One region of the Ningiella algicola genome, then DNA from elsewhere that is predicted to be linked to it. Evidence: predicted binding sites of a transcription regulator. Region 1 holds the regulator's gene; each other region holds the start of a gene.
The links. The regulator FNR, encoded in region 1, switches genes on or off when oxygen is low (the NO sensors DNR and NnrR bind a similar motif). The targets are predictions, from matches to a motif close to TTGATCTAGATCAA.
Positions count from the first base shown of each region.

Region 2: PN836_RS14260 (universal stress protein) is a predicted target of FNR. The motif match lies at 2,672-2,685, and genes of this name have one in related genera.
Region 3: PN836_RS17295 (polysaccharide biosynthesis tyrosine autokinase) is a predicted target of FNR. The motif match lies at 4,714-4,727, and genes of this name have one in related genera.
Region 4: PN836_RS14315 (Hsp20/alpha crystallin family protein) is a predicted target of FNR. The motif match lies at 4,589-4,602, and genes of this name have one in related genera.

Region 1 is NZ_CP171821.2:648,320-656,638, forward strand. It holds gene ccoN (cytochrome-c oxidase, cbb3-type subunit I) at 1-394, shown strand, start outside; gene ccoO (cytochrome-c oxidase, cbb3-type subunit II) at 391-996, shown strand; gene PN836_RS02845 (cbb3-type cytochrome oxidase subunit 3) at 1,025-1,198, shown strand; gene ccoP (cytochrome-c oxidase, cbb3-type subunit III) at 1,202-2,155, shown strand; gene PN836_RS02855 (FixH family protein) at 2,287-2,787, shown strand; gene PN836_RS02860 (heavy metal translocating P-type ATPase) at 2,784-5,222, shown strand; gene ccoS (cbb3-type cytochrome oxidase assembly protein CcoS) at 5,254-5,508, shown strand; gene PN836_RS02870 (sulfite exporter TauE/SafE family protein) at 5,540-6,208, shown strand; gene fnr (fumarate/nitrate reduction transcriptional regulator Fnr) at 6,235-6,972, shown strand; gene uspE (universal stress protein UspE) at 7,122-8,051, shown strand; gene ttcA (tRNA 2-thiocytidine(32) synthetase TtcA) at 8,166-8,319, shown strand, end outside.
Region 2 is NZ_CP171821.2:3,271,480-3,279,798, reverse strand. It holds gene PN836_RS14275 (2-hydroxyacid dehydrogenase) at 1-294, shown strand, start outside; gene PN836_RS14270 (c-type cytochrome) at 446-910, shown strand; gene PN836_RS14265 (glycerol dehydrogenase) at 962-2,059, opposite strand; gene PN836_RS14260 (universal stress protein) at 2,138-2,572, opposite strand; gene PN836_RS14255 (cation diffusion facilitator family transporter) at 2,812-3,672, shown strand; gene PN836_RS14250 (YoaP domain-containing protein) at 3,683-4,429, shown strand; gene PN836_RS14245 (hypothetical protein) at 4,946-6,052, opposite strand; gene PN836_RS14240 (hypothetical protein) at 6,076-6,675, opposite strand; partial or broken gene PN836_RS14235 (transposase) at 7,040-7,339, shown strand; gene PN836_RS14230 (IS110 family transposase) at 7,578-8,319, opposite strand, start outside.
Region 3 is NZ_CP171821.2:3,971,191-3,979,509, reverse strand. It holds gene PN836_RS17310 (hypothetical protein) at 1-444, shown strand, start outside; gene PN836_RS17305 (O-antigen ligase family protein) at 566-1,993, shown strand; gene PN836_RS17300 (VpsP family polysaccharide biosynthesis protein) at 1,979-2,716, opposite strand; gene PN836_RS17295 (polysaccharide biosynthesis tyrosine autokinase) at 2,703-4,607, opposite strand; gene PN836_RS17290 (histone deacetylase) at 4,754-5,653, shown strand; gene PN836_RS17285 (WYL domain-containing protein) at 5,760-6,659, shown strand; gene PN836_RS17280 (TerB family tellurite resistance protein) at 6,755-7,147, shown strand; gene PN836_RS17275 (sensor histidine kinase) at 7,217-8,319, shown strand, end outside.
Region 4 is NZ_CP171821.2:3,282,718-3,291,036, forward strand. It holds gene PN836_RS14290 (hypothetical protein) at 1-1,810, shown strand, start outside; gene PN836_RS14295 (hypothetical protein) at 1,807-2,583, shown strand; gene PN836_RS14300 (flavodoxin domain-containing protein) at 2,635-3,159, opposite strand; gene PN836_RS14305 (hypothetical protein) at 3,217-3,504, opposite strand; gene PN836_RS14310 (helix-turn-helix domain-containing protein) at 3,857-4,561, shown strand; gene PN836_RS14315 (Hsp20/alpha crystallin family protein) at 4,711-5,208, shown strand; gene PN836_RS14320 (universal stress protein) at 5,243-5,677, shown strand; gene glgC (glucose-1-phosphate adenylyltransferase) at 5,754-7,124, shown strand; gene PN836_RS14330 (universal stress protein) at 7,256-8,236, opposite strand.

The DNA.
Region 1 (8,319 bases):
TGCACTGGGCTGGGTGGCCATGGTGTCCATAGGTTCTATTTATCACTTAGTGCCTATTTTGTTTGGTCAACCCAAAATGTATAGCACCCGTCTAATTAACGTGCACTTCTGGTTAGCCACCATTGGTGTGGTACTTTACATCGTTGCGATGTGGATATCGGGTGTACTTCAGGGCCTAATGTGGCGTGCTATTAACGCTGACGGTACTTTGGCTTACTCCTTTGTTGAGTCACTAGAGGCATCAAAACCTTTCTATGTTGTTCGCTTCATCGGTGGTTTATTCGTAGTCGCAGGTATGGTCCTAATGGCTTACAACTGCTACATGACCATTCGCGGTAAAACCGAAGAGACCGCAGACGATACTGATGCAGCAGCACTGGGAGCGGCGAAATGAAAAATCCACATGAGTTAATTGAAAAGAACGTTGGTTTGTTAACCATTTTGGTGTTAGTTGCCATTAGCTTCGGGGCGATGGCTCAAATTCTGCCGCTTATGTTCCAGCAAAGTGTATTGGAGCCAGTCAAAGGTTTAAAACCCTACACTGCCCTACAAATGGAAGGCAGAGATATATACATTCGTGAAGGCTGCGTGGGCTGTCATAGTCAAATGATTCGCCCCTTCAGGGCAGAAACTGAGCGCTATGGACACTACTCAGTGTCGGGCGAGTCTGTATGGGAACGCCCGTTTTTGTGGGGTTCAAAGCGAACCGGCCCTGATCTTGCCCGTGTTGGCGGTCGTTATTCCGACGAGTGGCATCGCGTGCACTTAATCAACCCTCGCAACGTAGTTCCTGAGTCTAATATGCCTGGCTATCCTTGGTTAGAAACAAATATTTTAACCGGTGACGACATTGCCAAAAAACTCGAAGTAAATCGCATGCTCGGTACTCCGTATACCGACGAAGATATTGCAGGTGCAAAAGCGGCCGTTGAGGGTAAAACCGAAATGGAAGCGCTCATTGCTTACCTACAATCTCTCGGCACATATTTACAATAATGCGCTTTGACTTATTGAGGTTATAGAAATGGATCAAGGCACAATTGGCAGTATTTTCACTGTAATAGTATTTGTTTCCTTTGTTGGTGCAGTAATTTGGGCGTTTAGCAGCCGCAATAAAAAGAGTTTTGATGAAGCGGCTAACCTACCCTTTGACGATGAAGAGAAACACCAGTCATCACAGAAAGATCAGGAGTCATAGATCATGACTATGTTTTGGACAATATGGATTAGCGTAATAACCTTAGGCACCATTTTAGGTTGTTATTTATTAATGCGCTGGACGCTCGCCAATAAAACGGGCGTTGAAGAAGGCGAATCGATGGGCCATGAGTTTGATGGGATTGTTGAAATTAACAATCAATTACCGCGCTGGTGGACCATCCTGTTTTATTTAACCATGGTATGGGGTGTTTTATACCTCGTGCTTTATCCCGGATTAGGTGGTTTTAAAGGCGTATTGGGCTGGGAAAGTGCAAACTTACACGTGCTTTCGCTAGAAGAGTCGGAGCAAGCCCTGAGAGAGGATATTGAGCAAGGCCGCTTAAATGAGTATGCGAGCCAAATTAAGCTTGCTGAAGATCTGTTTGATCCTATCTTTGCGGAGTATGCAAAAACACCCGTTGAGTTACTGGCGCAAAACGACGAGGCTTTACAGGTAGGCAAGCGTTTGTTTTTACAAAACTGCGCTCAGTGTCACGGCTCCGATGCGCGAGGTCAGCGCGGTGGCTTCCCTAACCTAACCGATAACGATTGGCTGTATGGTGGAAGCGGTGACAAAATCAAAGAAACGCTTATTAAAGGTCGCATTGGCGCAATGCCAGGCTGGTTAGCAAGTTTTGGTGAAACCGGTGTTGATGAGGTGGTCGCGTATACTTTGAGCTTAAGCGGTCGCGACGTAGACTCAGCGCTCGCCGCTGCCGGTAAGGTCCGCTTTGCCGCTTGCGCAGCATGTCATGGGATGGACGGAAAAGGCAACCAATTACTGGGTGCACCCAACTTAACTGATAACATTTGGTTGTATGGTGGCAGTCAGCGAGCCGTTACTGAAACCTTGTATTACGGACGTAATGGTGTAATGCCAGCCTTCGACAAAACCTTGGGCGAAGACAAGGTTCATGTGGTTGCGGCGTACGTTTACAGCTTATCTCAAGAATAATCGCGTATCCTAATGCAGTAACTTAGGGAAATACGTAGAATAAAGCCTCGTTTTACGGGGCTTTTTAATTTAGATTCGATAGAATATTGCTTCAAAAAACGTGCTAAGCAATAAGCCTAAAAGTGGTAACAATGAACTTACAAGATACAGATACTAAGCCTTGGTATAAGCAGTTTTGGCCTTGGTTTTTAATTGCTATTCCGACCTCATCATTAATTGTGGGCTCATTCGTTATACGTTTTGCAACCGATGGCACCAACACTTTAGTGGTCGATGATTACTACAAGGAAGGGAAAGCTATCAACGCCCGCCTTGACAAAATAGACCGAGCTATCGAATTAGGCATATCAACAACGTTGGATATCAAGCAAGGTCAGGTTGCCATAGAGTTTTTGGATGGAGCCCCACAGACCGGTGAAGCTTTAAGGCTCGAGTTTTTTCATGTCACCCTTGCGCATAAAGATTTTAATGTCCTTTTATCTCGAGATGCTAACGGCATATACCGCAGCAGCTTCGATGAAGATATCAAAGGCAAGTGGAGAATCCGTTTGCTGCCAATGGATGAGTCTTGGAAAGTCCAGGACACCGTAAATCTTCCACAAGAAAAGGTAATCAGTTTTAATCCCCAATGAGCATAAGCGTTTCTCAGGGTTGCTGTTTTCACTGTGGCCTCCCAAATATTGATGGTGACAAATATCCCGTAAGCATAATCGGCCAAACACACTTTATGTGTTGTCCTGGCTGTCAGGCGGTGGCCTCAGCTATTGTCGACAATGGCCTTGAAAGCTATTACGAATTTCGCACAGAACTAGCCGCCCGTGGTGACGCAGCGCTTGATAACACCATGTCAAAACTTGCGGTATACGATGAGCCTGAGCTGCAAGAGGAGTTTGTTTTCGAACAAGGCAAAGACAAACAAATCCAGCTTACGGTAGAAGGCATTACCTGTGCTGCGTGCGCATGGCTGATTGAAAAACAGCTCGCCAAGTTGCAGGGAATTAAGCAAGTATCGGTCAACGTCTCTGCCAGAAGAGCATTGGTAACATGGGATAACGATCAAATTAAGCTCTCTGGTGTGTTAAGCAGAATGAAAGCGATTGGCTATGAATCTCTGCCCTTTCAAAGCGACAATCACGAAGCATCCTTTAAAAAAGAGCAAAAAGCTTACCTTAAAAAGTTAGGGCTTGCTGGCATTATGACGATGCAAGTGATGATGCTGGCAATGGGTCAATATTTCGATATTTTTGGTAATATTGATGCAGAGGCGATTTCCTATTTCAATGCAGTAAGTTTACTTCTTACTACACCAGTGGTGCTGTATTCAGGCAGCATATTTTACGTCAGTGCGATAAAGGCAATACAGGCAAGAACCGTCAATATGGATGTGCCGATAACAGTGGCGATCATTGCAACCTACGTTGCAGGTGTGCTGGCGGTAAATAAAGATGCAGGTGAGGTCTATTTTGAATCTATCTGTATGTTTGTGTTTTTTTTGCTGATAAGTCGATATCTTGAACATCGCTCTCGCCATAAGGCCACTGAAATATCTTCAAACATGCTCAAGTTGATTCCTGTTACCGCTCTAAAAATGAGTGATGGTCAATGGACGTCTGTACTTGCCAAGCAGCTAATTACGGGAGATAAAGTGCTGGTCAAAGCGGGGCAATCCATCCCTATCGACGGCATTGTGATTGATGGTAAGTCCACGGCGGATGAGTCCATGCTAACGGGAGAGTTCGAGCCCGTTAAAAAGCAGGTTGGCGATCGGGTGTTTGCGGGTTCGCTAAATCAACAGGGTAGTATCACGCTTGAAGTATCAAATGGCCTAAAACATGCGATGATGAATCAGATTCTGCGTCTGCAAGAAATGGCCATGGGCAGTAAACCCAAAGTTGCGCTAATCGCGGATAAACTCTCTCGCTATTTTGTCAGCGCAGTATTAATCATAAGCGCCCTAACCTATTGGTATTGGTGGTCTCAAGACGATCCGCACGCCTTTTGGATCACAATTTCAGTCTTAGTCGCAACCTGTCCGTGCGCACTTGGACTGGCCACACCTTCTGCGCTTACGTGCGCTATGGCAAAGCTTAATAACATCGGTATTTTACTCAAACGCGCCGATGCATTAGAACAAGTTACTCATGCCAGTGACATCGTCTTTGATAAGACAGGTACGCTAACAGAAGGACAGTTTTCAATTGCACAAAGCATATTTGTCGAAAAGGACAAAGCCGAGCATTATCTGGCACTTGCTTGTTTACTTGAGAGTCGCTCTGAACATCCTATCGCTCGTGCGTTCAGTCTGGACAATGTCGCGCTCCCCTTAGACGAATCTCAGTGGCAGATAAGTGAATACCGCACAGAAATTGGTAAAGGAATTCGTGCTACCGTTAATAATACAGCGTGTTTAATCGGGTCGAAACGCTTCGTGTTAGCGCAATTGGGCATAAGCCAGGACACGCTTGACGCTCAGGCTAGTCTGACGTTGACTGGCGCAAATGTATTGCTGGCCGTTGACGGAGAAGTAAAAGCCGCTTTTTGGGTCACAGATACAGTTAAAAACGATGTCATTGAAGTGTTAACGCGCTTAGATAAATATAGTCTAAGGATTTTAAGTGGCGACGATACTAGCAATGTCGAAGCAATTGCTAAGCAAATCGGTATTAGGCATGCTTTTGGCAATTGTTCCCCAGAAGATAAACTCAGCCATATTAGAGAACAACAAAGCCAATCGCGTTCGCTCATTATGCTTGGGGACGGCATTAACGACGCACCTGTACTTGCTGCAGCTGATGTTTCAGTTGCCGTCGGTAATGCCTCTGATCTTGCAAAGAATGCGGCAGACGTAATTTTACTCAATCCTAGCTTACATTCACTAGTTGACCTAATTGAAATGGCAGAAAAGACCAAACGTAAAATTAAACAAAATATCGCTTGGGCGCTTGGGTATAACCTCCTTGTCCTTCCGTTTGCGGTCAGCGGTGTACTTTCGCCATGGCAGGCCGCACTTGGAATGTCGCTATCTTCGATAATAGTGGTATATAACTCTACACGATTAATGCGATAATAAGGCTTAGAACTTATTGTTAGGCGTAGCCATGAGCATTATTTTTGTCTTAATTCCATTAGCCATTATTATTGTTTCTATTGCAATAGGCGTGTTTTTTTGGGCCGTAAAGTCTAATCAGTTTGACGACCTTGAACGTCAGGGCTATAGCATTTTGTTTGATGATGATATAAAGCAAGATGACAAAGCAAATCCTACAAAATGCGAAAGCATCGCGTTTAGCTCAGATGAATGCTCAGATGAATCACAAAAAGACAGTTTGACTGAAAATCACAAAGAAATTTGATCATACTTCATCCTACTAATGAACCCCGCACATGAGTGAATTCAATTTACTATCAGCTTTTTTGATGGGACTCGCTGGCGGTGTTCACTGCGTAGGAATGTGTGGGGGTATCGCAAGTGCTTTTAGCTTCGCTATCCCAAAAGGCGAGTCCAAAATCGTTTATATTTTATCGTACAACAGCGGCCGCATTGCCTCATATACAATGGCAGGCGCGCTAACCGGCTTTCTAGGCGCTATCGCCAGTAGCGCCATTACCACCACCTTACCCATCTTAACAATGATAAGTGCCTTATTTTTAATTTTACTTGCTCTGTACATTAGTGATGTATACAAAGGATTGTCATATTTTGAAAAAGCTGGCGGATACCTGTGGCGTAAGATTCAACCCTTGTCTAAAAAGTGCTTACCCTTTAAAAACCCAAGTTATGCGCTCGCATACGGCGCTGTTTGGGGCTGGTTGCCTTGCGGTCTTGTTTACGCAGCGCTAACGTGGTCTTTAGCAGCTGGCGATGCAGTTAGCGGTGCGCTGTTTATGTTAATGTTCGGCCTGGGCACATTCCCCGCTTTAATTGCGACTTCTTTAGGCGCATCGTATATCATTCCTATTTTACAACACAGAGCGTTTCGATACATTGTGGCGCTTTGTTTGATTATTTTCTCGTTTGTTTTGATTTTCAATATGGTTCACGGTATAAAGTGATCTGAATAATAAAAAGGAATGTGGCCATGGCAACCAGTCCTGAGCTCTCCATACATTGTGAGACCTGTAGTTTTAGTCATCTTTGCCTACCTGTTAGTCTTAACAAGTCTGAATTAGAATCTTTAGATGACATTATCGAACGTAAACGTCCTTTACATAAGCATGATAAGCTTGTGAGTTCTGGTCAAGCTTTCCATTCCTTATACGCGGTACGTTCTGGCTCATTTAAGTCTTATGTTAGTGACAAAGATGGCGTCGAACAAATTGTGGGTTTTCATTTCCCGGGCGATATTATTGGCTTTGACGCTTTAAAGGACCAGACTCATCAGAGCTATTCACAGGCACTTGAGACTGCTATGGTCTGTGAACTGCCGTATGAAACCTTAGATAAAGTATCTGAAAAGTATCCAAAACTCCGTCAACAAATCATGAAGTTCATGAGTGCTGAAATTAAACATGACCATGATTTGATGATGCTTCTTAGTAAAAGGAGTGCTGAAGAGCGTTTGTTACATTTTATTAGCCACCTTTCACAGCGTTTTGATGAGCGAGGATACTCAGCAAAGCAGTTCAATTTATCTATGACACGCAACGAGATTGGAAATTACCTCGGCTTAACGGTTGAAACCATTAGTCGTTTGTTAACACGATTTCAAAAAGAAAACTTAATTAAAGTTGACGGTAAACTTATCACGATCGTAGATTTTGATGGTCTCAAGCAACGAATGCCAGAGTCAGAGATCCCCTTCGCTGCCGTTAATTAGCAGGTCTGATTGAAATCGTAAGTTTATTACCTTTATATTTTATCTAGCACAAGGTGGTTACATGCATATGTTAACCACCTTTTTTATAATGCTTAAGTGCTCTACCTGAAGTCTGGATAACAATCTGCAACGACATAACGGAGTAAATTATGACCTTAAGCTCACACGATAGCGTGTTCACATGCCAACGTATTCTCGTCGTTTTTGACCCTTATCACACTGAACAACCTGCGTATCATCGAGCCTGTTTTTTGGCCAAAAAGCTTAATGCAGAGCTTTTAGTAGTCAGTTGCATTTATGATGAAACATACGACATGACCAATTTTCTTAGCGCTGAACAGCGCGTTGACATGAAATCCGCCCTGCTTAACGGTCAACTCAAAGCCATGCAAGCCTGTACTGCAAAAACTATTGGTGTAAAAGTGTCCGTGAAATCTGTATGGCATAAGTCATTGCATCAAGGGATCATCGACGTCGCCACTCACGAAGATTGCGACATGATTGTAAAGGCATGTAAAAATCATACTAAATTTGCACATAAACTGTTTACTCCCTCCGATTGGCGTTTATTGCGGTATAGCCCACTTAATGTCTTGATGGTAAAAGATCATGACTGGCCAGAAAATGGAAATATTGTCGCTTCGATCAGTGTTGATACAAACGATAAAGTACACAATTTGTTAAGTGAACGCGTCACAAAAATCAGCTGCGACCTGGCGAAAATGGTCAACGCGCGAGTCAACTTGGCAAACACTTTTGCAGGCGCACCGGTGCATGTTGCTATCGAAGTACCTAGTTTTAACGCGCAAGCTTATAACCAAGATATCCAGGATAAACACGAGAAAGACGTGCATACCATTGCGCAAGCGCACGACATACCAGATGATCAGGTATTTGTATCAGAAGGACTTCCTGAAGATATCATTCCTAAAGTGTGTGAAAAGCTTGATGCCGAATTGTTAGTACTGGGCTCGGTTGGTCGCCGGGGTATATCTGCAGCGCTCTTGGGCAATACTGCAGAGCATATTATTGATCATGTCACATGCGATACCCTGGTGATAAAACCACAGTTAAAATAGTGCTTAATGGCAAACGATAAAGCGTACTTCTATGGGTGATTTACAGTCATAAGTCTCGTATACTGGCGGCGTTTTAAGTATTAGGTTTTATGCATTACGTTTTAGGAAAAGCTTATGTCAGTAAATGGCTCACTCACTACTCAGAGCAAATCGAAGTATAGTTTTAATAAACTACAAAAACGCTTACGCCGTGAGACCTCAAAAGCCATTGCCGACTTCAATATGATAGAAGACGGCGATCATATTATGCTGTGTTTATCAGGCGGCA
Region 2 (8,319 bases), 2.1 Mb from region 1:
TCTCGCGGCGGACTTTTTAATACTCAAGCATTAATTGCCGGTTTAAAAAGCAAAAAAATTGGCTATTTAGGTGTCGATATCTATGAAATGGAATCAGAAATTTTGGAAGATTCTGATGGTTGTGAGTCTATTCCCTATGATACTTACGATCGTTTGGCTACTTTTGAAAACGTGCTCATTACCAGTCATCAAGGCTTTTTTACTCAAGAGTCGCTGGAAAAAGTGACTGAGACTACGCTGGTAAATTTGCAATACTTTTTTGCTGGCAAAGTATGTAACGAAACTTATCTGTAAATAATTTGATATACGTCAACTTAGACCACATAAGAGCGCGTAGTGTTAGCAATAGGCTTACTCGCCGCGACCGAATATACATATGTAAAAACGTCTACCATAAGCGCGCGTGATTCAAGCTCTTTGAAAATACAAACACTAAGGACTTACCATGAAATTTAAGACTCCCCTGTTATGTGGCGCGTTAATCGCTTTTTTAAGTGGATGCAATATGGGCGCTGACTCCCCAAGAGGCTTTAGCTTGCCAGAAGGCGACCCCGAAAAGGGAAAACATGTCTTGATTGAACATAATTGTTTTGGATGCCATTCGCTAGACAGCATGGAGGCGGAGGTTGCCGCCACTCAAAGTGAGATCACAACGCGTGTTCCTTTAGGCGGAAGGTCAATGAAAATTACGACTTATGCAGAGTTGGTCACCAGCATCATAAATCCTTCGCATCGCATCTCAAGGGGGCATAAGGACTATACAACGGATGCTGATGGTAACTCGATTATGCCAAATTATAATCACGTAATGACCGTTGACGAACTGGTGAATGTGGTTGCGTTTTTACAGCCCGAATATGAAGTCGTTCCTTACACCTACACTCGCTATAATCAATATGGGCCGTATTAGTTAACCTGAATCCTGTTTAAGAAAGCTTAATGAATGCAGCGTTTACGGTAATTATTGTAAACGCTTTCTTCTTGTTCCTTCTGCATCTGCCATTTTAATGCAATCCATCACTCGCCTTGCAGTCACTTCATAAGGCTCATTATGAATGGTCTCGCCTTGTGCACATGCGGCTTCTGCTATTGCCATAAGCTCAGTCTCACTAAGCGCATGTATGCCGATATCAGCAAGGCAAACCGGCAGTGCAATTTGCTCGCAAAAATCAAATACGGTATCAATCATCGCGCTGGGTCGGTCGGTTAAAAACATCATGGCCTGTAGGCCAATAGCCACTTTTTCACCGTGGTAAAACGCGTGAGTATTGGGATTAACAGTTAGACCGTTATGGATAGCATGCGCCGCAGCTAAGCCTCCGCTTTCAAATCCGAGTCCGCTCAAGAGCGTGTTTGCTTCAACAATATGTTCAAGAGCAGGGATGACTACTTGGTTTTCACAGGCAAGCTTTGCATGTGCGCCAAACTCCAAGAGCGTCTCATGGCACAGATGTGCGAGTGCATATGCGCTCATGGGACCAACGCGCCCAGTCATGTTAGCGCCACGTTTAATTCGGCAGTCTTCCGCCTCAAACCAAGTCGCAAATGCATCGCCCATGCCAGCTACCAAAAAGCGCGCGGGTGCTTGGGTGATCATACGGGTATCCACAAGCACCACATTCGGGTTGTGCTCAAGAATTTGATATCGGCAAAAGCTGCCATCGTTGTTATAAATAACTGACAGTGCGCTGCACGGCGCATCAGTAGATGCTATAGTTGGCACAAGTACCACCGGGCATTTGTGTTCAAAGGCGACCATTTTAGCCGTATCCAATGTTTTACCCCCGCCAACACCAATCACAACGTTACATTGCCTAGCAGAAAAACGTGCCACCAAACGCTGAATTTCGTCGTCGCAGCATTCGCCAGAAAATGGCTCCAATAGCGCATCATTCATATCGCTAAGCGCTGACTCTATAGCGCTGCGCTGGTGCTCCATGATAAATTTGTCGGCCAAAACTAAAGCTTTGTTGCCATGATGGGCGACTTCTTCTGCAAGCACGCCCAATGCCTCGTCTCCTTGCACGTAACGGCCAGGGAAAATGGATGTTGTGATCATATTTTAACCTCTGATTAAACGCAGATACCTTGTAATGAAGTTCCACCTACTATGCAAGGTGGCAAGCTGAGAGCTGACTCAATCGTCATGCATACGCACTGCCAATACATCCTGATTCACGCCGTGTATCACCGATGTGGCCGTTGACCCTAAAAGCAATTTAATGCCACTTCTTCCATGGGTGCCTATCACGATAAGGTCGGCATGATTTTCATCAGCGATTTGCTTGATTTCATCGCCAGCATATCCGGTTTTTAAAATGGTTTGCTCTTCGCTTAAATCGAACTCTTTAGCAATATCACCCAAGCTGTCTTTTGCTCGTTGCAGCCTATCTACGTCGTCAACGTTATACTCTGCTCCGTAGAGGTAGGGCTGAATGTAAACGGTAGGTAGCGGCACGTAAACCAAGGTTAAATCTTTTGGTGACTCGCAAATCCCCAAGGCCTTTTTAATCACCTTTTGGTAATCTGCATTAATATCAATTGCGACTATGATTTTTTTGTACTGGCTCATTCCTCACCTCTGTTGTTGGTAATGCATTGCAAGTAAACGCTTTACACTAACGCTTCTTTATATCCGTGCTAAAACTAACAAGGCTTAGTTAGAGCGAACTTGACCCGCGTCAAGGTTTTGGTCTTTAAACCCGTTTGAATGTTTACTGCGCGCGTGTATTCGTGGCATAAACGAGTCATAACAGTTTAAGCCCAGTATATTTCAAGAGGAATTCGTCACACCGTAGGAGCAATTATTAAATGCATGTGCGTAAAGTATTGCTGGTTGAGGGCGCAGTTAACCTTTGCGTTGCACTGTGTAAGCTCATTATTGGTTTAAGTACACAATCCAGCGTTATTGTTGCTGACGCAATCCATTCGGCTACCGATGTGTTTAACAATGTGATTGCTTGGTTTGCAATGAATATTGCTGAACAGCCAGCAGATGAAGAGCATACCTATGGTCATCAAAAATACGAACAGCTAGCCGTTTTTGTACTGGCCTCCTTACTGGTCATTGTTGCCTTTGAAATTATGTTAAGCGCGCTTGAGCGTTTTGGACAGCCAGTTGAACAAAGTGGCTGGGGGCTTGTGTTCCTTATAAGCGCACTGGGCATTAATGTAGCGCTTGCGTTTTGGGAGCGGCATTGGGCTATTCAGCTCGATTCTGATATTTTACACGCTGATGTGAGCCATACAGTAAGTGATGTGCTAACCAGTATCACGGTGATTGTCGGTTGGCAGTTGGCTGCACGCGGATGGTACTGGGTGGATGCCGTGTTTGCCGTACTGATGTCATTTATGCTGTTTTACTTGGCATATCGCCTGTTTCGAAAAGCCATTCCTATTCTGGTGGACCAAAGCACCGTAGACGCCCAAGACATATCCCAAGAAATTGAAGGTATAGATGGCGTAATTGGCGTAACAAGACTGCGCACCAGAAGCCACGGAAAAGAGCATTTTGCAGACATTCTGGTCACTGTCCACGCAGACTTATCTTTGATTCAGTCACATGATATCGCAGACGCCATTGAGTCGCTGATGGCTGATCAATTCAATGTAAAAGATGTAGTTGTGCATGTTGAGCCATTTGGCGCACAGCATCAGATAAATATAAAGTGAGCAAAAACATATGGAAATTGTAGACTTAAACAACATAAACATTGAAGAACAACATATATGCTGTGCTATCAGTGATAAGAAATGTTTGGATGGCTATACAAAGAAAAAAGCTTGGCTGAAAAGCCAGTTTAAAAATGGATATAAATTCCAGAAAATGGATGTGCGGGGCAAAGTGTTTATTGAGTATGTGCCTATTGAACATTCTTGGCTTCCCTTGACAGGAAGCAACTTTATGGTGATTAATTGCTTTTGGGTGTCGGGTCAGTTTAAAGGAAAGGGCAACGGCAAACGTTTGTTGCAACAATGCATGGCAGACGCTCAAAATATGGATGGGATCGTGGCCATTTCGAGCGATAAAAAACGTCCTTTTATGAGTGATTCAAAATTTTTAAAGCTGCAAGGTTTCGAGGTAATAGATGAAGCGCCGCCATTTTTTAAGCTATGGGGTTTAAAAACAAACGCTAAGGCAAACTTCCCAGCCATATTGGCGAGTGCAAAACAAGGCCGATGCCCCGACGACAAAGGGATCACTGCGTATTACTCAAACACCTGCCCCTTCACCGACTTTTATACCAATCAGCTGCTTAGAGAATATGCAGAAAGTAAAAATGTGCCGCTTACCATCCATCATCTTAAAAACAAAAGCGACGGCCATCGGATGCCGATTCCGTGGATTATAAACAGCGTATTTTACAAAGGGGAATTGGTCACTCTTGAGATGAAAGCGCAACGGCATTTAGATAAAATCCTCATCTAAAAATTAGCATAGCGTTGGCTCACTCGTTAGACTCAATAATATCGTTGCGTGAGTAAAATACCTTATCTATTGTCAAGGCCACCGGCTGCCCCGAAAGCGGCATTGCCCCAGGCGTTGCATGCAGTGATTCAGTCCAATGAGTTCTGCCTATGGTACTTAAAGTTCTAAAACAACACATAGCTTGAACAAGTAACATGTTGAGGTTAGGATTTTCTTATCCCATAATCCAGCTTTCAGTATCAAGGTCTAGATCACTCGTTTGTTAGGAGCGAATTTACTTCAATACTCTCTGTAAAACCTTAATTTGAAACACGCGAAACAAGCCTTAAAATCAGTTGTTACAGAGGATAGTATATAGCTTTAACATTACCTATACTTGCATGGCTCTCGGTCAACCAAATATAGGTAACCCTCGATAAATGAATGACTAAAATAATTAAGTGTTAAGCATAAGTTAACTAACGATCCTCTCTTGGTTAAAGTCATAATATTGATAAAACTACACAAACGAACGTATCAAGGCTCGTCGCTCAGATTCTTATATCCCTCGGGGATAGAAACACCATTATCTTGTAATTTCTCGATATAGCTGTTCCCCAGAGATAATTCTTGTGAACGCTCAATGACTTGCAGCATTAATTTATCTGATTCATAAAACGCTGCAAGCCCCTGACTCAAGAAATAATCGAATAACTCTGCTCGTTCTGTGTTTAACAATGCATCTACCAGAGCATTAGTTCCAGAGCTGCTTTCCAAAGTTATATCCATACCCAGATTCTGAAGAAGTTTAATATCCTCTAAGGACTTGGTAGTCACAACTAAAGAAACATGCTCGCCTGTAAATTTAGCCCCTCTGTTTAGCATTTCGTTGAACACGCTCAGTGGAGCATCTCCTGTAATTGCGCGCGCAAGAAATAAGTCAGCCATTTCCGGGGTTTGCAGTGAAAGCGTATCATAGCTGCGTAGAAACGAATCATAATCTTCCAATTTTTCGGTCGAGAACATAGAACCTATCATTTCAACATATTCCCTAGAGTCGTCGTCTAAATCCTTTATCGAGATTTCAGTGTCATTAGCCTTTTCAGATGTCGGCAATTGCATGTAGTCGCCAACTCTAGAAGAATCAACCCCATCAAGAGAGGCATCATGCTGTAGTCTATCACGTTCGGCATTAGTTAGATCTGGGGTATCGTTGTAGGAACTCTCGACTTGATTGGCATTGGATTCATTATGATCAGTCGTCGCATAGGTGTTCAGTTGACTCACCAAATAAAAAACGAATACTGCACTCGTTAAAGTCAAAATCAGCATCGTGTAAAAAAACTTTGACCTAGACTTTGAATCATTTGCATCGCCGAATTTATCGAATAGAACCAGTACCAAACTAACGAACGCTACGCCCATCGATAGATATAAGATTGAAATCGTATTTTCGTAATCGAGTGGGGATTCACCACCAAGAATAATCAGATAAAAAATCGTATATAAAACCCCAACATCTACTATTCGCCCCAAGCATAATGTGTTAGGTGATGACTTTTTATTAAAAATTCGCGCGTAGATGGCCATTGAAATACTGGGTATGAAATCATCGAATTTTTTTTGTGCTTGCTCGCTAACCATCAAATTCTCCTGAATCATTGACGTTAATCGCACTTCGCTGCATCTTCAGCTTTTTTGATATCGGCTCTTTCAACAGCTTGAGCTGCGGCTTGCTCGACAAATGCAACACATGCGCCTCCGACTAGCACGCCCGCTGGCACAGCTCCCACCCCACCAGTAAACATCGCGGCAAGTGCACCTGCAGTTAACCCAGAAACACTACATGCAAATAAAGCGATGGTTCGCGTTTGACTTATCTGACTTATCACACTTGCGTGGTTTCTTTCCACGTTAACAATGCATTGCTCTGCCGGGCTTATTGGAGGAGGAGCACCAACACCGCCACCAGGGTTAGTACCACCACCACCGCTACCGCCACCTCCACCGCCGCATCCACCAATACAAGGATTGAATGAGGGGTCAGGTCTAACGCCAGGTGCCTCTATACACTCTACATCAGCTGGGCAGTCTTCTGCGCTTGTATCTGCAATGTAGTCGGTTGTACTCAATTCACTAGCATGTGAGCTAAAGGAGCCGCTGACCATTAGCAGAAGAATACTCAATAGTATTCCTGCTGATATTTTGGAAATTACGTTAGAGTAAAAGATGGGATCAATTTGGAGGGTTTCTTGAATATGTTTCATTATTTTAAAATGTCCTTATTTAAGTTGTTAGTATATAATTCATACAAATACAATTCGTGTCAATATTTTATACAGAAGCATTAATAATATTACTGAGTCAAAGTAGTAACATAATGTTTACAATAAAGTTTTTTAGCGTGTTTGTTCTAATTACTCTGCCCATACGAGCCTATTCCGTGTTTTGTATCTGAATCGTTCTCGAAATAAGTGTTAAAATAGTAGTTGAAGCTTAAGTTATGAAATTAGTTTTGTTGATTAACTTGAATGTTCGTTTTACTGTTTAGGTTTGTGCATGCGGATAAAGTAATCTTGAGCGCTTATTCCGAACCTTGTAGTGGCAGAATAAACCCGTACACCTTTTTAAGTGGTAGCATTACACTTACAGAAGAGGCTTCCAACGGAAAAGAGAAAGCGCCGGTCATTCAGCCCGGAATTTAAAAACGATGCGGCTTGCTTAGTCTTAGATCAAGATTACCCATATACCGAGGCCAGTCGAGCGTTAGAGGTGCATGAAAACACCTTTCGGATTTGGGTAAAACAACTTGAATCAGAGCGTATAGGTATTACGCTTAAATCGAAGGCTTTAACCGCCGAGCAGCAGCGTATTCAGGAGTTAGAAGCCAAAGTTAATCGGTTAGAGCGAGAAAAGTCGATACTTAAAAAGTGTATGGTCCGCCGCCATCTGTCAAAGGATTCTTTTGTTATTTGACTATTTGGGTCAGCACAAATGTATTCGGACTGTTTGTGAGCTTTTTAATGTTGCTAGCTCTGTCCTTGGTGAAGATCCGCGCACTTCTAGCCTTAAAAGGCCAATGAGCTTCTAGAGCATACTTTTTTAGTCAGGCTTTAGAAGTGACGGTCGACCGCTTAGTCATCTTATCGCTTCCCTATGAAGGGGATAGTTATGCCAATATATAATTTTCGTTCTTGCGTAAAATTGCCCAAGTAATCCGAGCGAGTTTATTGGCTAAAGCTACGGTTGCTACATTAAACGTCTTGTTCTGTTGCATGAGTGTAATCCAGCCACCAAATGCAGTATCACTGTACTTGTGTTTGAATCGCAGAATTGAACGAGCACAATGCACTAACAAACAGCGCAACTGCTTATTTCCTCGTTTGCTTATTCCAAGCAGCTTTTGTTTGCCACCCGTTGAATGCTGTCGAGGGGTTAAGCCAAGCCACGCTGCCATTTCTCGCCCATTGGTAAACCTACTTGCATTGCCAACCTCAGCGACCATACTGCTCGCAGTATGTATGCCGATACCAGGGATGGTTAACAGTCTTTGGGAATTTTCATCTTGAGAGATGTAAGCGTCAATGCGCTTCTCAAGTGATTTGATTTGTTCATTGAGATATTGATAATGCTCATATAAATGGTGAATTGATTTACGTAGCTCTGGAGGCAGTTCAATTTCAGAATTTGCCAGTAATTCTGGAACACGTCTTATTGCTGGATGGCCTTTTCCATGATTAATACCAAACTCTAATAAAAAGGCACGAATTTGCGTCATACAAGCTGTTCGTTGTTTAACAAAGCTATCTCGTAATTTATGAGTAACTAGTGCACTTTGCTGTTCAACAGATTTGATGGGCACGAATCGCATATTTGGCCGAATTGCCGCTTCTGCTATAGCATCTGCATCA
Region 3 (8,319 bases), 1.4 Mb from region 1:
ACGGTAGCGTCTGACTCAGGCTTGGCTAAAACGTTCTACGAGCTTATGACTGAGCATAACAGCTTAATTGAAGTAACAAAACGCTTAGTGGAAGCACAGCCAGAACAGGCTCAAGCGACCATCCGACTGGGCGTTGCGCTGTATCCTGATTTCGCTCAAGAGATTTATGATGGCGTTGCAATTACTGGAATACTTGATTCTGACGAGCTCACGATAGCGATGTTAGACGCAAATGCTGACCCAGCTTTATTCGGTGAGGCAACTGCAACGGGTAATGAATTACCCGTAGAGCTTCCTCCCACCGATGGTTTCGATGCACTTGCAGCAGCCGCAGTCAGCGATGATTTCCTTGCAGCCCTGTCTGTACAGGATATTGACCCGCTCGGCGCAGGTATTGGCGGTGGCGGCACCGGCAGTGGTGACGACACAGCGTCTGATAACTAATTATCACGTACAAAAACGCCCCTTTTAAGGGGCTTTTTTTAGGCCTAATTTTCATCTTAGCATTACAAAAAATAATCAACACGACTTTTAACTCGCGCAATACTTATTTAGAAGCCACATTTTGAGCAAATTACTGAAGCACTCACATGACCGACTGGATATGCCGTTTTATCTGCTGTTAGGTTTACTGTTTTTACTTCCTATCCCCTTGGGTGCGAACCGGCCATGGGCATGGAGTTTTTTTGAAATTTGCATATTTTCCCTATCAATCTATACCTGTATAAAGATGCCTAGTGCAAGGCATGTCGGTTTATCGAAGTACATGAGCATGATTTATTTGTGGCTTGGATTCATTTTTTTGGCGCTGCTGCAAATCATCCCGTTGCCTGAAGCTATCGTATCTTTATTATCACCCGCCTCTGCTGAGCTATATAGTCTAAGCAATGCAGACACCTTTTATCTATCCATCGATTCAGGCCAAAGCACAATTAATTTTATCAAGTTGCTGAGCCTGTTTTGTCTAATGACATTGATCATGCAATTAGTTAATTCTGAGAAACGAATTAAGCTCCTACTATTGACCATGCTAGCGGCTGGCACTTTTCAAGCGCTCTATGGGACAATCACTATTTTGTCTGGTGCCCAGACCAGTTTAGTTTTTGACATGGATATAAAGAACCGAGCAACGGGAAGCTTCGTTTACCACAACCATTTTGCAAACTTTTTGTTGCTTTCTCTGGCTGCAGGTATCGGTCTCATCGTTGCTGCACTCGAAAAAGATAAGTCAATGTCAAAAAGAGATAGACTCCGAACCTTTATTGAGACCCTGTTAGGCAGCAAAACTATTGTAAGAATAGGTCTTGCCATTATCGTCATAGGTTTGGTGATGTCACGCTCTCGAATGGGTAATGTCGCGTTTTTCGCATCGGTCGCCATTGTGGGATTAATAGCGTTGATGCTGATTCGAAATAGGAGCAACGGCCTACTTATTTTCGTCGTTAGTATGTTTATTATTGACTTGTTTATTGTTAGCGCGTATTTCGGCCTGGAGCGGGTGAAAGACCGTCTAGCACAAACGAGCCTGGCAAACGAGTCTCGAGATGAGATTGTTGCTGACGCATTGCCCATAATTCAGGACTTTCCGCTTTTTGGCAGTGGCGCAGGAAGTTTTTACAGTATTTTCCCACAATATCAGCAAAATTATGTGTCGGCATTTTATGATCACGCTCACAACGACTATCTGCAGTTTGTTATTGAGTTTGGCTTAGTCGGTGCGTTCATTCTACTAGCAATATGCCTTTTTACGTTCTATAAAGCATTTAGGGCCATGTATTTACGAAAGAACTCCATATTTAAAGGCACATCATTTGCGGTCGCGGTGGCAGTATTAGGAATGTGTATTCATATTAGCGTAGACTTTCCATTACAAGGCTATGCGAATGCTTGCTATTTTGTTGTATTTATTGCCCTTGCGATGATATCAAACTCTCTTAAACTGAAAAAACCGAGTTCAAGAAAATCCTCTGATAAGCCATCAAGCACACTTTAATATTCGGTCAAATACGTACTGGTTTTGCTGCTTTGACCAAGCACAGGCGAAGTCCATCGACTTTGTGTTCTTGATTGCTCTTCTAACGTCGCGTCGACTTTTAGGGTGGCGCAAACCCTCTACAACGCGTCGTTGAGTCTGCTCTCTTATTTCTTTGTACATTGGGTGATTAACGCTGTAAAGGGCAAGGCCAAGTCGAGCAAACAAGATATGAACCTCAGGTTTGTGTGGACCAAGTTTATCTGCTTTTTTAAGATATTTGAGCATTTCTTGGTCGAATTCTTTTTTACGCCACTTAATCATAGCAAGCGACCCCCAAGTCACAGGCCAGCTTGGACGCAAATGGGTTGCGCGAAGATACTTGTCTTTTGCCTCATCAAGTGCTGATGCTTCATTAATGCCTAACACCACTGACCATTCGTCCACTTGGGCTGAGATATCGGCATAAAACGGATGGCTTGCATGGTAAAACTCCGCTTGTGTTGCGGCATTTCTGATTGATTCAAAATCATCTGCATCCAGTTCATTACGGTCTGCTTTTAATTGCGCTAAACCGTTAGTAGCATGATGATAATTTAAACTGGCGGCTCCAAATCTTAACGCGCTCAAAGCACCGAGCACAGCAAAACAAATCAACATGGTACGCGTTAGTTTGGTCTTGCTAAATTGCCTTTTTAAAAGTGCTGTCCATTCAATTATGGTGGTTTTGTCAATCGCTATCATTTTCTGACTCATTTTGCGCAAATCGCGCCTGATTGAGGATTGTGCCTTCGATCCGGTTGCCGCTCTCTTTCAACTTGTACTGCATGGACTGAATTAATTCGTAGTGTGTACCATCTGCTTTAACAACATATATTGTCGAATCACATAGTCGCGCAAGCGCTATACTATCATCATAAGAGTGCATTGCAGGGCTATCTATAAAAATATAGTCGAAAGCGTCGCGAACTTTCTCGATTAACCCCTCCATTGCTTCTGATTTTAATAAAGACTCAGGCTTTGGTGTTGGTGAACCTGCGCTCAAAATCTGAATGCCAAGCTTTTCATTCTTTACTAAACATTCCTCCACGCTATGAGTTCCACAGAGTATGTCAACCACACCGGCTTGATGTTTGGGCAAGCGTAATACTTTTGCCAACGAACGCTCACGTAAATTTGCATCAACAAGCAGCACTTTTGCCCTTTGTCCACATAAGAAAGCAAGCACAATTGATACTGTACTTACCCCTTCTTTTGGCAAGGTTGATGTTACTTGAATGCACGCTGTATTCTTTGTACTTAGCAAGGAGTATAAGCCCTCGCTTAAGTCTACTAAAGAATTAGCAAAAAATTGACCACCAGGGGCTTTTGTGTCGTGCTTAAGCATGTCAGAAACGCTACGACCCGCATGTAGTTCATCATCATATGGAAGTGCACCCAAGCAGCGCTGCGATAATTTATATTCGGCATCTTCAACAGAGCGAATCACGCTATTTAACCATTCATTCAAACAAGCCAAAAAAATACCAAGTAAGGCGCTCAACACAAAACTGACCAACACAATTAGAACCTGATTTGGGCTAGAGGCAGATTCTGGCTGACTTGCTCGCTCCAGAATACGAGCGTACCAAGGTTGTAACAGGTAAAGCCTCTCCATACTCTTCAGTTCAGAAAGGTGTACTTTATACAGGTGTTGGTTTATTTCTACCTCCCTTTGCAAGCTCCGCATTTGCTGAACCAACTGAGGGGATAACTGGAATTTTGCGCCTACGGGATCACTGGTATTTATACCTAAATCTATCGAGCCGTTTTTAGTTCCTAGCTGTTGCTTATCATAGAACTCCAATAAGGCAAGTTCAGACTCTTCTAAGTTTGCGCTTAGCCCGGTCAGTCGCTCCTGCATGAACGCGAGTGTTTTTTCACCCATACGCTTTTTAATGCGTAAATCATCATTAATATAAGTTTGAAGATAGTTATTTGCTATGCGATGGCTAAGCGACGGGTCGGGTGTTTCAACTTCAAGCGTCAACACATGTGAATTTTCAACTGGAACAACCTTGATGGACGCCAGTAAACGATCAGTGGCGAACTGTATAAGCCGTTTGCTCATCTGCTCATCGCTTAACTTTGGAGTCGTTTGTGCCGGCAAGAAAGGAAGCGCCGTTCGCAATAATGCTCGAATATCATTGATAATGCGCAAAACTAAGCCTTGGTTGTCGTTGAATTTGCTGATATCAAAGTAAGGATTTTGATCTAGCTTCATCCGTTTTACAACACGCTCAGCAAGTGGCCGAGATGCTAGCACTTGATATTGTGTATTGAGAAAATCCAAGTAGCTTTCACCACTGATATCACGCTTTTTTATTTTCATTGCGCCATTTTTCGTCAAATCCTTCGGCTCTGGTTCCGTCTCTTTTGCTTCCGTTGAGAGCGTTAATGGAGTCGGCGGCTCAAGCAATAAAGATGCTTTGGCAGTATATTTTTTTTCTAGCGTGAACGAAATGAGAATAGCCAACACCGTAATGCAAAAAGCCAATCCAACAATGCGCCAAAATAATCGCTTTACGGCGCGAAAGTACCTGCGAGAATTAATAGACTGTATTTCAGATAGGGTGAGCAAAATTGGCCAAAACATACATGGACATTAGATGGCTCAATTATAGTGAGCGAGCACCAATTACACAATTGTGCTAGACATATAAACATCAAGTACTTTATAAAAAGCAATCTGAATAGAGACTTTGACAGTAATCAAGTTAACGCTTAGCTGTCAGGGCTGGTATGCATCCACCACTGGTATTTCATCCAATTTATAGTCAGTTAGACTTACCGCATCGTCATCGCTTTCCAATCGAAAAGTATCAAGGTATAAAAGATGCGCTAGTTGCCAAAGGCGTGAGCGAGCAACAGTTTCACACGCCTGAACCATTGCAAGAAGATGTCCTCAAGGAAGTCTATGACCCTCAGTACATCACTGATTTGTGCAAAGGTAGCTTGGACGCCAAAGCAATGCGGCGGATTGGTTTCCCGTGGTCTAAACAGCTGATACAGCGTACGCTTACTGCCGCTTCTGGCACGGTGCTTACAGCAGAACTTGCGATTAAACATGGCGTAGCGCTTAACCTAACAGGGGGTTACCATCATGCTTTTGCCAACTTTGGCTCCGGATTTTGCATGGTAAATGACCTCTACCTAGCCGCGCTTAATATGCTAAGTCACGACGATATTGATAAAGTTCTCATTTTTGATTGCGACGTCCATCAAGGAGACGGCACCGCTAAGCTTGCAGCTAACAATGCAGCAGTTTATACCGTATCCATCCATGGAGAAAAAAATTTCCCCTACCGTAAACAGCTTTCGGATTTAGACTTCTCGTTAGAGAAACATAGTCAAGATGCACACTACCTTGAAACGGTTGAACAGGCACTGGATATGGCCTTAGCTTATGCTCAGCCAGATGCGGTTATCTACGATGCCGGTGTAGACATCCACATAAATGATGACTTAGGCCACTTGGATATTACAACTGAAGGTGTCTTTAAACGCGATACTCTTGTGTTTGAACACTGCAAAGCAAACAGTTTACCCGTTGCTGCGGTAATAGGCGGCGGCTATCAGCGAAACATTGCTGCGCTGGTTGATGTGCATTTGCAGTTGTTCAAAGCTGCCGGTGTGTATTGATTCAATCGACTCCTAACAAGTGCAAACGAATCTAATCATTTTGATTGCATACTGATTATTTAGCCAGTACAATCTGTACATATGAACAGTATTAAAAGAAATCATCATGACCATCGTATCTACTCATGCACTTCTCGAACAGCATTTAGATAATATTTCTTTATCGCAGCGAGAGCGACTAGCCTTTATTGACTTCAATCTGCAATTTTTTGGCAAGATTTCGCGCAATGATCTGATCTCTCGATTCAAAACCGGACTTGCTGCAAGCACGCGAGACTTTGCCGCATATAAAGAGTTAGCAGAAAACAATTTAGTCCTTGATCATTCTACTAAGCAATATTTCCGCACAGAACAATTCAAAGCACTTTTTTCGTTCAGCGCTGATGCAATATTGCAGTCGGTCAGTAAAGGATTCAGTGATGGTATTACCAATGATATTCAACCATCAGCTCATTGCTTTGAAGCAGTGCAGCTTATCCATCCAGACATCAACATAATTGCAACGCTTATGCGCGCAATTCACAATCAGCAAGCTTGTATCGTAAAATATGTGTCAGTCAGTTCTGGGGAAAGCCAGCGGCGGTTAGTTCCTCATGCGATCATTAATAATGGCCACCGTTGGCACGTGAGAGCTTACGACGGCAAATCGAAGTCTTTTCGCGATTTTGTATGCACCCGGTTTAGCGAAGTGTCCGAATTAGGCGCAGTTAGCGAAGCGAATGAGCTTGCAAGCGCTGACTCTCAGTTTAATCGCTTCGTTGATGTAGTCCTCGTTCCTCACCCAAGCATAGCGAACTCCCGTGCTATCGAGATGGACTATGCCATGGACAATGGCAAGAAAATAATGCGGGTGCGCTGCGCACTTGCGGCATACATCCTCAGGCAGTGGCAAGTCGACTGCTCTGCTGATGCCAGAATACTGAATCAGGGTTGCCAACTTGCCTTACAAAACATTGAAATATTGCAAGACATTGAAAACCCTCAATTAGTGCCAGGGTATCGATAATTATCTTTCAACTTTTCACTTTTTTAACAAATTAAACTGAACCTGATTTCAAAGCTTAGGTCTTAAATCAGTCAATTCACCAACGGAATGTGCGCATGTCAGAAACAATAGAACGCCTCGATGTCGGAACGCAAAAGTTTAATGAAGCACTTATCAAGATGGCTGTACTTCTGTATCAAATTGACGGAAAAATCACCTTAACCGAGCAAGACTACTTTGACGCACTCACAGAATCACTTGAGTGGAGAAGCGGTATAGTGTTGCCCGCTTTTATTAATCAAGCCATTCATCAAGCGCGTGAAGCAATTTCACAAGACCGCGCGAGAGAGTTTTTGCGCGAGCTTGGTGGTCAACTCAACTTAAATCCAGCGAAAGCATTCGAAGTCGCAATGGATATTACTGCCGTTGATGGCAAGCGCAGCGACGAAGAGTTAGAGCTTTTATCTCTGCTATCCAACCGAGTACTAGCAAAAGGTCTCGTCGCTTAAAACACGCGTGAGTATTATGTGACTTTTTGCCTATGGTGATTTTCAACACCATGCTGTTATGCTGTGCGAATGGAACAATCCAGCGCACCACACATTTTGAAAAACCCAATACCAAAAATACTACTGAATTATCTCAGTATAGATAAACTGTCAGTCATTATTACATGGACGGTTGTCGCTAGTATGAGCATTCATGTAATGCTAAAAAACAACTTTTCATTGGTGCACTTAAGCCTTGCCATAGGCTTATACGTCTGTTTTATCGTGTTTTGGCTGAGCCTTGCTCGCGACGCTTCCTTTCAGCGAGACAGGCAAACTCGCCTGGTCTTACTCATCACGCTGATAGGTATTGTACTATCAATTTTCTTCACGGTTCCGCTAAGTTTTAATAGCATCTTAATGGGGATTGTAGGAGGAACACTTCCCTATTTTGTTCGAATAAAACCAGCTCTGATGATTGGCTCAGCGCTGTCATTACCGCTTTATTTTGTATTTACGTTTTATTGGGGAAACGACGCTATGTTTCTCAGTGCAATGCTTTTTTGGACCTTCAACGTTTTCGCGATTGTGATGGTCAGCGCGACTTTGAATGAAAAAAGGGAAAGAGAAAGCTCAGAGGAAGCAAACCGGCAACTAGTGAGCACTCAAGCACTGCTGGCCGAAGCAAGCAAACAAAGTGAGCGTGTGCGTATTGCTCGTAATATTCATGATCTATTGGGCCATCACCTAACCGCCCTGACGATTAATTTGCAGATCGCACAACATAAGAGCTCTGGCGAAGTAAAAGAGAATATAGAACAGTGTCACGCGCTTGCAAAGCTTCTGTTAAGCGATGTTCGAGAAGCCGTAAGTGACATTCGTGATAAAAGCCAAGTAGATTTACGCAGCGCAATCAATAGTATCGCAGAGCAACTCCCAGCGTTAAATATCGATTTAACGCTGGACGAAGACTTACTTATTGATGATATTCAAATTGCCGATGCAATTGTAAGATGCATACAAGAATCGGTGACTAATACACTTAAACACTCAAGAGCTTCAAAACTAAGTGTCACGATTCGACAAACGAAGGCTAAAATCAAAATGAACATTCAAAGCGACGGAGACATGCCAAAAGAGCTTAAGCTTGGCAATGGCTTAAAGGGCATGCAAGAACGAATTGAGCTGCTAAA
Region 4 (8,319 bases), 2.1 Mb from region 1:
AATACTGTCGGGTGTCAATGCACTGATTCGCCTCTCTGGCGCTACCAATCAAGCGTTGAAGGATGCAGCTGTTGGTGCCGACATTTTATTCCCTGCACTGGATCAACTCCCCGACAACCCTAGCGTATTTATCAATGACTTTTTTAGCCGCAGTGAAAACGTCACTTTCGTACAAGGTGCATCGGCTAAGTATGCGGCGTATTGGATTGATGACGAGCAGCGTTTTGGTGCTAAGTCAGATCCGCAATCGCAAGATGCGCTGCTGCTGGCTATCACTGAGATTGAGTCAGTCCGGCCGGATAAAACTAAGCCGGCCAATCGCACTGCCGGAGCGATCATGGTTAAGCAATGGGTCAATGGCCAGAAGCCCTTGAGTCCAATCGCACGGATTGTTATGGCAGCTGCCGATATTGCGCTTGAATATGTAGGTAACAACGCCGGCATCGTCGGCGGTGGCAATGGGGCCAAGTTAATCTCGGCTTATGCCGCCAGTTTGGCATTGCGTTTACCAGATGATGGCAATTTGTCAGTTAAAGATGATGTATTTCAGTCCTTAAGTGGTATATTGCTGCGCGCAGGATTTGATACCGCTGCAAAACATCCAGAGTGGATAGTGTCCGAAGCGCATTTTCAATCTCTGATTCAATCCACTGTTGAACCCTTAGTGGAAACCTTCCCACTAGATAGCGATGTTGGCAAAATCGAATTAAAAACGTTGACCGACACCCTGCTAGGGCCAGCCGCCTCTGCCATGTTACAAACTATGGCTAACAATCAAGAAGCGTTTTTAGGTAGTAAGTTCAGTACTGACAAAGCCTTTGGTGCATTAACTCAGTCATTGTTCAATACCGCCTCTGAAATAGGCTTAGAGCAGCAATTCACAAAAGAAGGTTTAATTAGTACTTACCAAGCATTGCTGTCAATTATCGCCGAAAAGCCAAACCTGTTTATTAAAAATAATGGCGAAGCAGACAGTGAATTGATCCACGCCTTACTCGGTGATCTTGCCAATACACTTAAAGATACCCCCTTTCCTTACGATCGCAGCGTCGGCATTGAGTTGGCGAGGACTGCTTTACATACCATCGGAGCGAATGCCCATCGCTTTGCCAGACAGACAAAGCCTTGGCAGAATACGGCGACCCAATTGGTCACTTTATTGGTCAACACTATGGCCGATGTTGTGGGTACTAATACCAGTATGAAAGTCCTCTTTAGTGACCAGCAATGGCTTGAATATGGTCGGCTGGTTCTGACCAATATAGCCAAGTCGCCTGATATGGTTCTTAGCTCATCTAACACTGTTAAATCAGGGCTAGTTGTTGCTATCGCCAATGCAATGGCAGCTGATGATACTCTATTGCTCGATGCTGAAGATTGGCTGGATATTGTCGATGTTGCCTCTGCTGAGGCCGCCGCAAATCCCATGCGCTTATTTAAGCTCAATCCGAATGATCCTGACGATGTGCTCGCGGGTGAACTCATTATTTTATTGCTCAATGTCGCTAAGGACGCGGTAAGCAAGCAAGGGGCGAACAATGTTGTATTTGGTCAAACATTGACAGAGGCAATCGCAACCTTTCTGTCGGCTACCTCGGGCAACGTAAGTGCAATTAAAAACAACGTTGAACAATTGAAAAAAACCTTACTGCAGTTAAACTCATTCTTTGCTGAACATCCGCTACAATATGGCAACAAAGAGTGGTTACACCTATTTAGCGTGATCTTGGCAGAAGTATTATTAGGCAAAGATATTCCCGATGTTACCGAAGAGCTAGTCGTTAACTTTATCCAAGGAGCAAGATCATGAAAAAGCTGCAAATACTATTGCTTGTCACGGTCAGTATTATGATGTCGGGGTGTGAATCATTATCCCTGCATCAGGCTAACGCTGCGCTTACCAACTATTATCTCGCCTTACAAAGCGCTGCGCAGCAAAGTGACTTCATCACTGCACAAACCAGTAAAGATGCTTTAGCTGATTTAGCAAGACAAGCTTCTGAGCAGGCAGAAAAAGCCAGCGACACAGCGCTTAAGATTGCTTTGCACAGAGCTGCAGCAACGGCAGCGTGGAAAGCTGACATGCCTAATGCGCAACAGTTTGCCAGTGCTGGAAACAGTGTTTGCAATAGTCAATTTGCTGCTGCACCGTCACATTGCGGGATGCTTGCGTTAATTCCTAATATGATTGAGATAGATAGAATTACAGCACAAGCAAACGCACTAATTTCGGCAGTGCAAAACGGTGAAATTAGTGCGAATGACAACAATGCTGATGCATTGCGCATAAAGCTACAGGACTATTTTGATAATTATAAAAGCCGAGCAAATACCGTGGTATCTGATTATTCGCAAGTCAAACAAAATCAAAACACAGAGCAAATTTTAGCAGGATTCGATACGCAAACTGAGGTACTGTTTTGCAAGCATTTACCCAGTGTCAACGACGCTATACTAAAAATGGAAGGACCCAATCGGAGCAATATTTGCGATATTTATGCGGTGAAAACGTCTGCCCAAAATGCCGGAATGAGCGGTGGCTGTTTATCTGAATCCCTTGATAAACCGAGTTGGTGCAATTAAAAAAAATGAACCAGGCGATAAGCCTGGTTCTGTTTGCCATATCTTGTTTTACTATTTTAACCAAGCATCAACAGTTTCACGCAGCTTGTCCCAATCGGTATATTCATGGTCTTCATCAAGGTTTCGTTCTGGCTCTCGTTTAGCGATGATGCGGCGCATGATAAAACGAGTGAAAATGTCATATTGAGAGGGTGAGTAAGCCCCTGCCACTTGTATCGTGCTGTTAGGCTGCCACGCTGTTGCTTCGCTTAAGTCATCAACTATTTTGTCGAGCTCGCGCCAGTCGTCAGCATCATGCCCCGCTGCGACCAAGGAAACCGATACAAACAGGCTAGGCAAGGTATTAAGCAATTTGGTATGAGCCGCAATAAAATCAGTGAGCACACGCTGATATTGCCCCACGTGCACAGACGCTGCAAGCACAACCCTGTCATACTGCGACACATCGATATCAGTATTATTTTTGAGTTCAAGCATCTCGACACCATGACCTTGACGCGCTATATGCGACATAATAAATCGTGCTACTTTTCGAGTTTGCCCTTGAGAAGAGCAGTAGCCTATTAATACTTGCAACTTGTCCTCCTTGCTTCGCCAGCTAAAACCTTGCGTTTTATTTATTCTAAGTGCAGGTTATTTAATTTGCGATATAAAGTAATGATAGGAGTGTATAAAAGCATCGCGTATTTTTTTCGCTTCTTTTAAGGCTTCGTCCAGCCTTTCCTCGCTCTCTCCTTTCCATTCTTCGACTTTGTCAGTAAGCGGTTTCGCTTGCTCTTTCAGGGAAGCAATTTGCTTTTCAATTTCTGCTTTTCCATCAGCTTGGGCTTCAGCAGCTTTCGCCTCTAGTTCACTGAGCTTTTCGTTTACTTCATCAATGGTCTGTTTGAGTTTTTCAACATATTCGTCGCGCTTAGTCATTAGTTTTTCCTGATCATGAGTGAATTTATTGTCTTTCCATGCTCATGCTAGCGTTTGTTACACAGCTTAATTTTGACGTACATCAATTGCACAATAGATTTTTATTGGTCATTCACCACGAACACGTTGACATTAAGTCCTTTCGCCAAGCGCTAAAATACCATCGAGAAGAGCCTTAATCTCATCTGACTTTAGACCTACGTAGTTTCCGCAATAATTTACGCATCACTGCGAATATGAGCGGGTAATTTCTGGCTATATGATGATTATAGAAACCCAATAAACGTCTGTAGTAGAGCATTCAGGTTCGATGCTTAAGACGGTGTTAATCAACAACTTAAGTGGTGTCCAAATGGAAAATGTATTGCCTCTACGCCCCAACAAAATCGAAAGAGTAAGCGCTTATCAAAGTGAAGATAGTATTGCGACTCGCTCGAATACTCGTAACTCTCATCGCATCTATCAGCGCAAGCAAGTGCTGTATTGTGCAGGTGATGTATTTAAAGCGGTATATCAGTTGCGTTCGGGCTCTGCAAAAGCTTCTGTATGCACCGTCAATGGGGATGAACATATTACTGACTTCTTCTATCCGGGGGATATTGTAGGCGTGGATGGTTTTGACAGTTTTGTGCACTCCCAGCAGCTTACTTTTCTCGAGACTAGCAGTGTGGTGTGCTACACGGAAAGGGAAATCGACAGTTTATTGGCCAAGTCAGAGGCTTTTCGAAGTAGTTTGCTGCGCGCTATGAGTCATAGTTTAGTGCGCGATCAACAGATGTTATTAAGCCTAACTAATTGCTGCAGTGTGCAGCGAGTTGCTCAGTTTATCTTGAGTTTATCGAAGCGGTTTAGCGAACGCCGATGTTCGAGTGTGGAGTTTAGTTTGAGCATGACGCGCACCGATATTGCCAGCTATATTGGCATGGCTATTGAGACCCTAAGTCGGGTGCTGACTGCCTTTCAGCAAGCGAATATTTTAAGCATTAAACATCGTAAAGTCGTCATCAATGACCTTGATGCACTCAGGGCAAAAGCGAAGGTGGATTTGTTTCTTTAATCAGCATTGATAGAAATTCTGCAATGTTTGATCTTTATCAAAATAGGACACCTTGGATTTGATTAAATCCAGATGTTTCCATGCTCGCGTTAATGCATTGGAATACAAGTGAGTAAATCTTTTTATCAGTGAATAACAGGAGAGTAGCGATGTCTGAACTTCAATCTTCAAAACATAGCGAAAAAAAGCATAATCACAACTTTCTGCAGTTGGAAACAGGCTGGGATCAGTTTGACAATATGCTCCATAACTTTTCTAAACGCTGGCCGTTTCAGCATCTGGAGCGAGCAAGCATGGCACCCGAAGGCATGATGCTAAATCCGCGTGTAGACATTAAAGAGGGCAAAAAGTCTTACGATATTTCAGCTGAATTACCGGGTCTTGACACCAAAGATGTAAGTTTAGAGGTGAAAGAAGGTGTATTGACTTTAACAGGTGAGAAGAAAACCGAAACGAGCAAAGATGGCGAGAAAGACTATCACGTCATGGAACGAAGCTATGGTTTCTTTAAACGCAGTTTTGCTTTGCCCAACGGCGTAGATCAAGAAAAGATCAGCGCAGAATTTAAAAAAGGTGTGCTGCATGTATCTATTCCAAAAACCGAACATGCCATCAAAGACCAGCACAAAATAAATATTAAAGGTTAGCACTGGGTTTTAAGGTTTAAATGAGGAAATGAGTATGAAAAATTACAAGCGCATTCTAGTTGCGATAGATATTTACTCAGAGTACGACCGTGTGCTGCAAAGAGCGCTAAGTTCGGCGGCAAAGCCAAGCGATTGTAGTCTTGTATTTGTGACTTTGCCGCCGGTGTATTTTCAGCCCTATATTACTGGCGTCGGCGGCGATTTTGTCGTTGACATTGAAAGACAATCTCGCACTCGTTTGGGTGAAATTGCAAAGCAACACAAAATCCCTGAGGAAAATGTGTATGTTCCCACCGGTCGCACTGCAGATGAGATTCAGTCACTGGCAGATGATATTGGCGCGGATCTGATTGTGATTGGCACCCATGGCCGTTCGGGACTAAAGCTGCTGTTAGGTGCTACCGCCAACGAGTTGTTGCACGGCGTCAAACAAGATGTATTGGCGGTGCGCATTGATGGTGCAAGTTAACCGAAATCAAGTCAGCATGTGGCAATTTTAGTCACCTATACCCACTTACTAACTGTTATTTAATAGAGGCGATATAATGATTGCTATGCATGAATCACAAACCGATCAACTGTTGAGCAGTACGCTCGTGTTGATTTTAGCGGGCGGGCAGGGTAGCCGCCTTCATGAGCTTACAAAAACGCGCGCCAAGCCATGCATGGAATTTGCCGCTAACTATCGCTTAATCGATTTTCCACTGTCGAACTGCATTAATTCGGGGCTTAAAAAGGTCGGCATTGTGACTCAGTATAAAGCACAAACGCTGTTGAATCATTTAGTCGGTCAAAGCTGTAAGTTCAATCATCATTGTGGTGAGTTTTTAGAGTTATTGCCGGCCTCCCAACAAGAGTCAAAAAACTGGTATCAGGGAACCGCCGATGCGCTGCATCAAAATATCGCGTTCATTGAGTCAGTTAAACCACAGCGCGTGTTGGTATTGTCGGGGGATCATATCTACAAAATGGATTATCGCCTGCTACTGAGTGAGCACGCGAATAGCCGGGCAGATATGACGGTCTCATGCATCGAATCGTCCATTGAAGATGCGCGCGGTAAGCTTGGGGTCATGCAGGTTGATGGCAAAATGCAAATCACTGCATTTGAAGAAAAGCCCGAACATCCTAGCCCCTTAGCAGATAAACCAGGGCATGTGCTCGCTTCAATGGGCAATTATGTGTTTGAAACTGATTTCTTGCTTCAAGTATTACGCGAAGATGCAGCCAATCACGACTCGACCCACGATTTTGGCAAAGATGTCATCCCCTCGCTCATTAAGCGCTCAAAGGTAAACGGATTTCGTTTTCGCGATAGCAACAACACCATTCCGTATTGGAAAGACGTAGGTACCTTGGATAATTACTATGGTGCCAATATGGATATGCTCAAAGCCAGCGCGCCTCTAGATGTAAACGATCCACTATGGCCAATATCAAGCGCGCCAAGCAGCTTACCACCTACGCGTTGTTACACCTTGGCGAATGCTTCGGCTGCGTTGAGTGATTCTTTGCTCGGGCACGGTTGCGAATTACACGCATGCGAGATATCCGGCAGTGTGGTGTGTGAGAAAGTCCATATTGAGAAAGATGTGAGCATTAAAGACGCTGTTATTTTACCTAATGTGCGAATAGGAAAAGGGGCAAAAGTGTTTAATGCGATTGTCGATGCCGCGTGCGATATTCCTCCGGGCGTGACGATAGGATTTAACGCCAGGGTAGACAGGCAAAATGGTTTTCGAGTAACGGAAAAAGGCGTTACTCTCGTTTCCCAAGAGGCGCTCGATAAGCTAAGGCAACGTGCGCTGAGTCGAAGCAAGCGCGCGGCATTCACAGAGCTTGCGCACTCGCACGCCACCCAACAGGTCAAAATTGTGAATTCTACGCAGCATGAGCCTGAGCGCTACGCCCTGTAAAATATGCCTTCAGTTGGTTTTGTTTGCCAGCAATGCTAGGGTAAGTTTGAACATCGATTAGAGTAGCAGATGGTGTTATGCCCTCAAAGTATAAAGTAGTTTTGCTAAAATCCTTTTCCGCACGCCCGCACTCATGCATTCACTAAAATTGGCGAGTGAAAGCCATCTGGTTTTACGACTAACAAGTCAATCTCTAGGCGTTTGAATATGTTTTCGGCAGTGCTGCCTAGAAAGCCCGTTCGATAAGTAGTGCCAATCACTATGGTCGAGGCGCCCAGTTCACTGGCGAGTTTTGGCAGTGCCTCAATGGCCTTGCCATTCACAAAATGACGATGTTCCAAATGCGGCACTATTTCTTCGCAGCCTTGAGTAAACTTCTCATAATGCTGTTCTTTCAGTGCATGGATAATATCTTGATTGGCAACGGTTTTGGTAAATTCTGGAAATACGTCGGTAAGCAGATTAGTTTGCCTGATGCCCTGAATAAACATCTCCCAATAGCTAGGGTCAAAGCAATGACAGGCATGTAAGGGTGCGTCCAGAGCAGTTGAAAGCGCAAGTGCGCTGTTTAACACATTATTGTCCAAATGACTTTGTTCATTCAGTTTTTGCCCTGGGTCTACCGCGGCTAACACCGCTCGGCCTTTACTTTGAGTGTGATTTTGTGCTGACTCCCTTGCAAATAAAATGGGGCATGGACAAGACTTAAGAATCTGCGCTTCATTAACGCCATGTACCCATTGTTCAAAGGCTGAGGCTAAGCGTGAGCTTTTAATCACAAGATCGGGTTTGTAGTCATCAATGGCTCTTACTGCACTGATATATCCAGTGTCTTGCCATATGACTTGAGTGGTAAAGTGCACGTTGTCTGTAGCAGAATAACACGCTAGCTCTTCTAATTTTTGAGTGTGGTAATCAATTAACGAACGCTTTACTAAGTCTATATGGTCAAGATCTAACATAAACGTTGATTCAATATTCGCGTCATAAACGTTCATGAACAACAGGATTTCTGTGTTTGCTGGGTGTTTGAGTTGTAGCGCTCGGTAAAGCGCCTGATGCTCAGTGTCGTTTTGTTCAATGATCACAAAAATCTTCTTAAAGGCCTTCATGCTGTCTCCAGAATGTTGCGCATATCGTGTCGTATTGTGACTGCTCAGCTATTTTGTGCGCTTGATATAAGGTGTGTATAAAA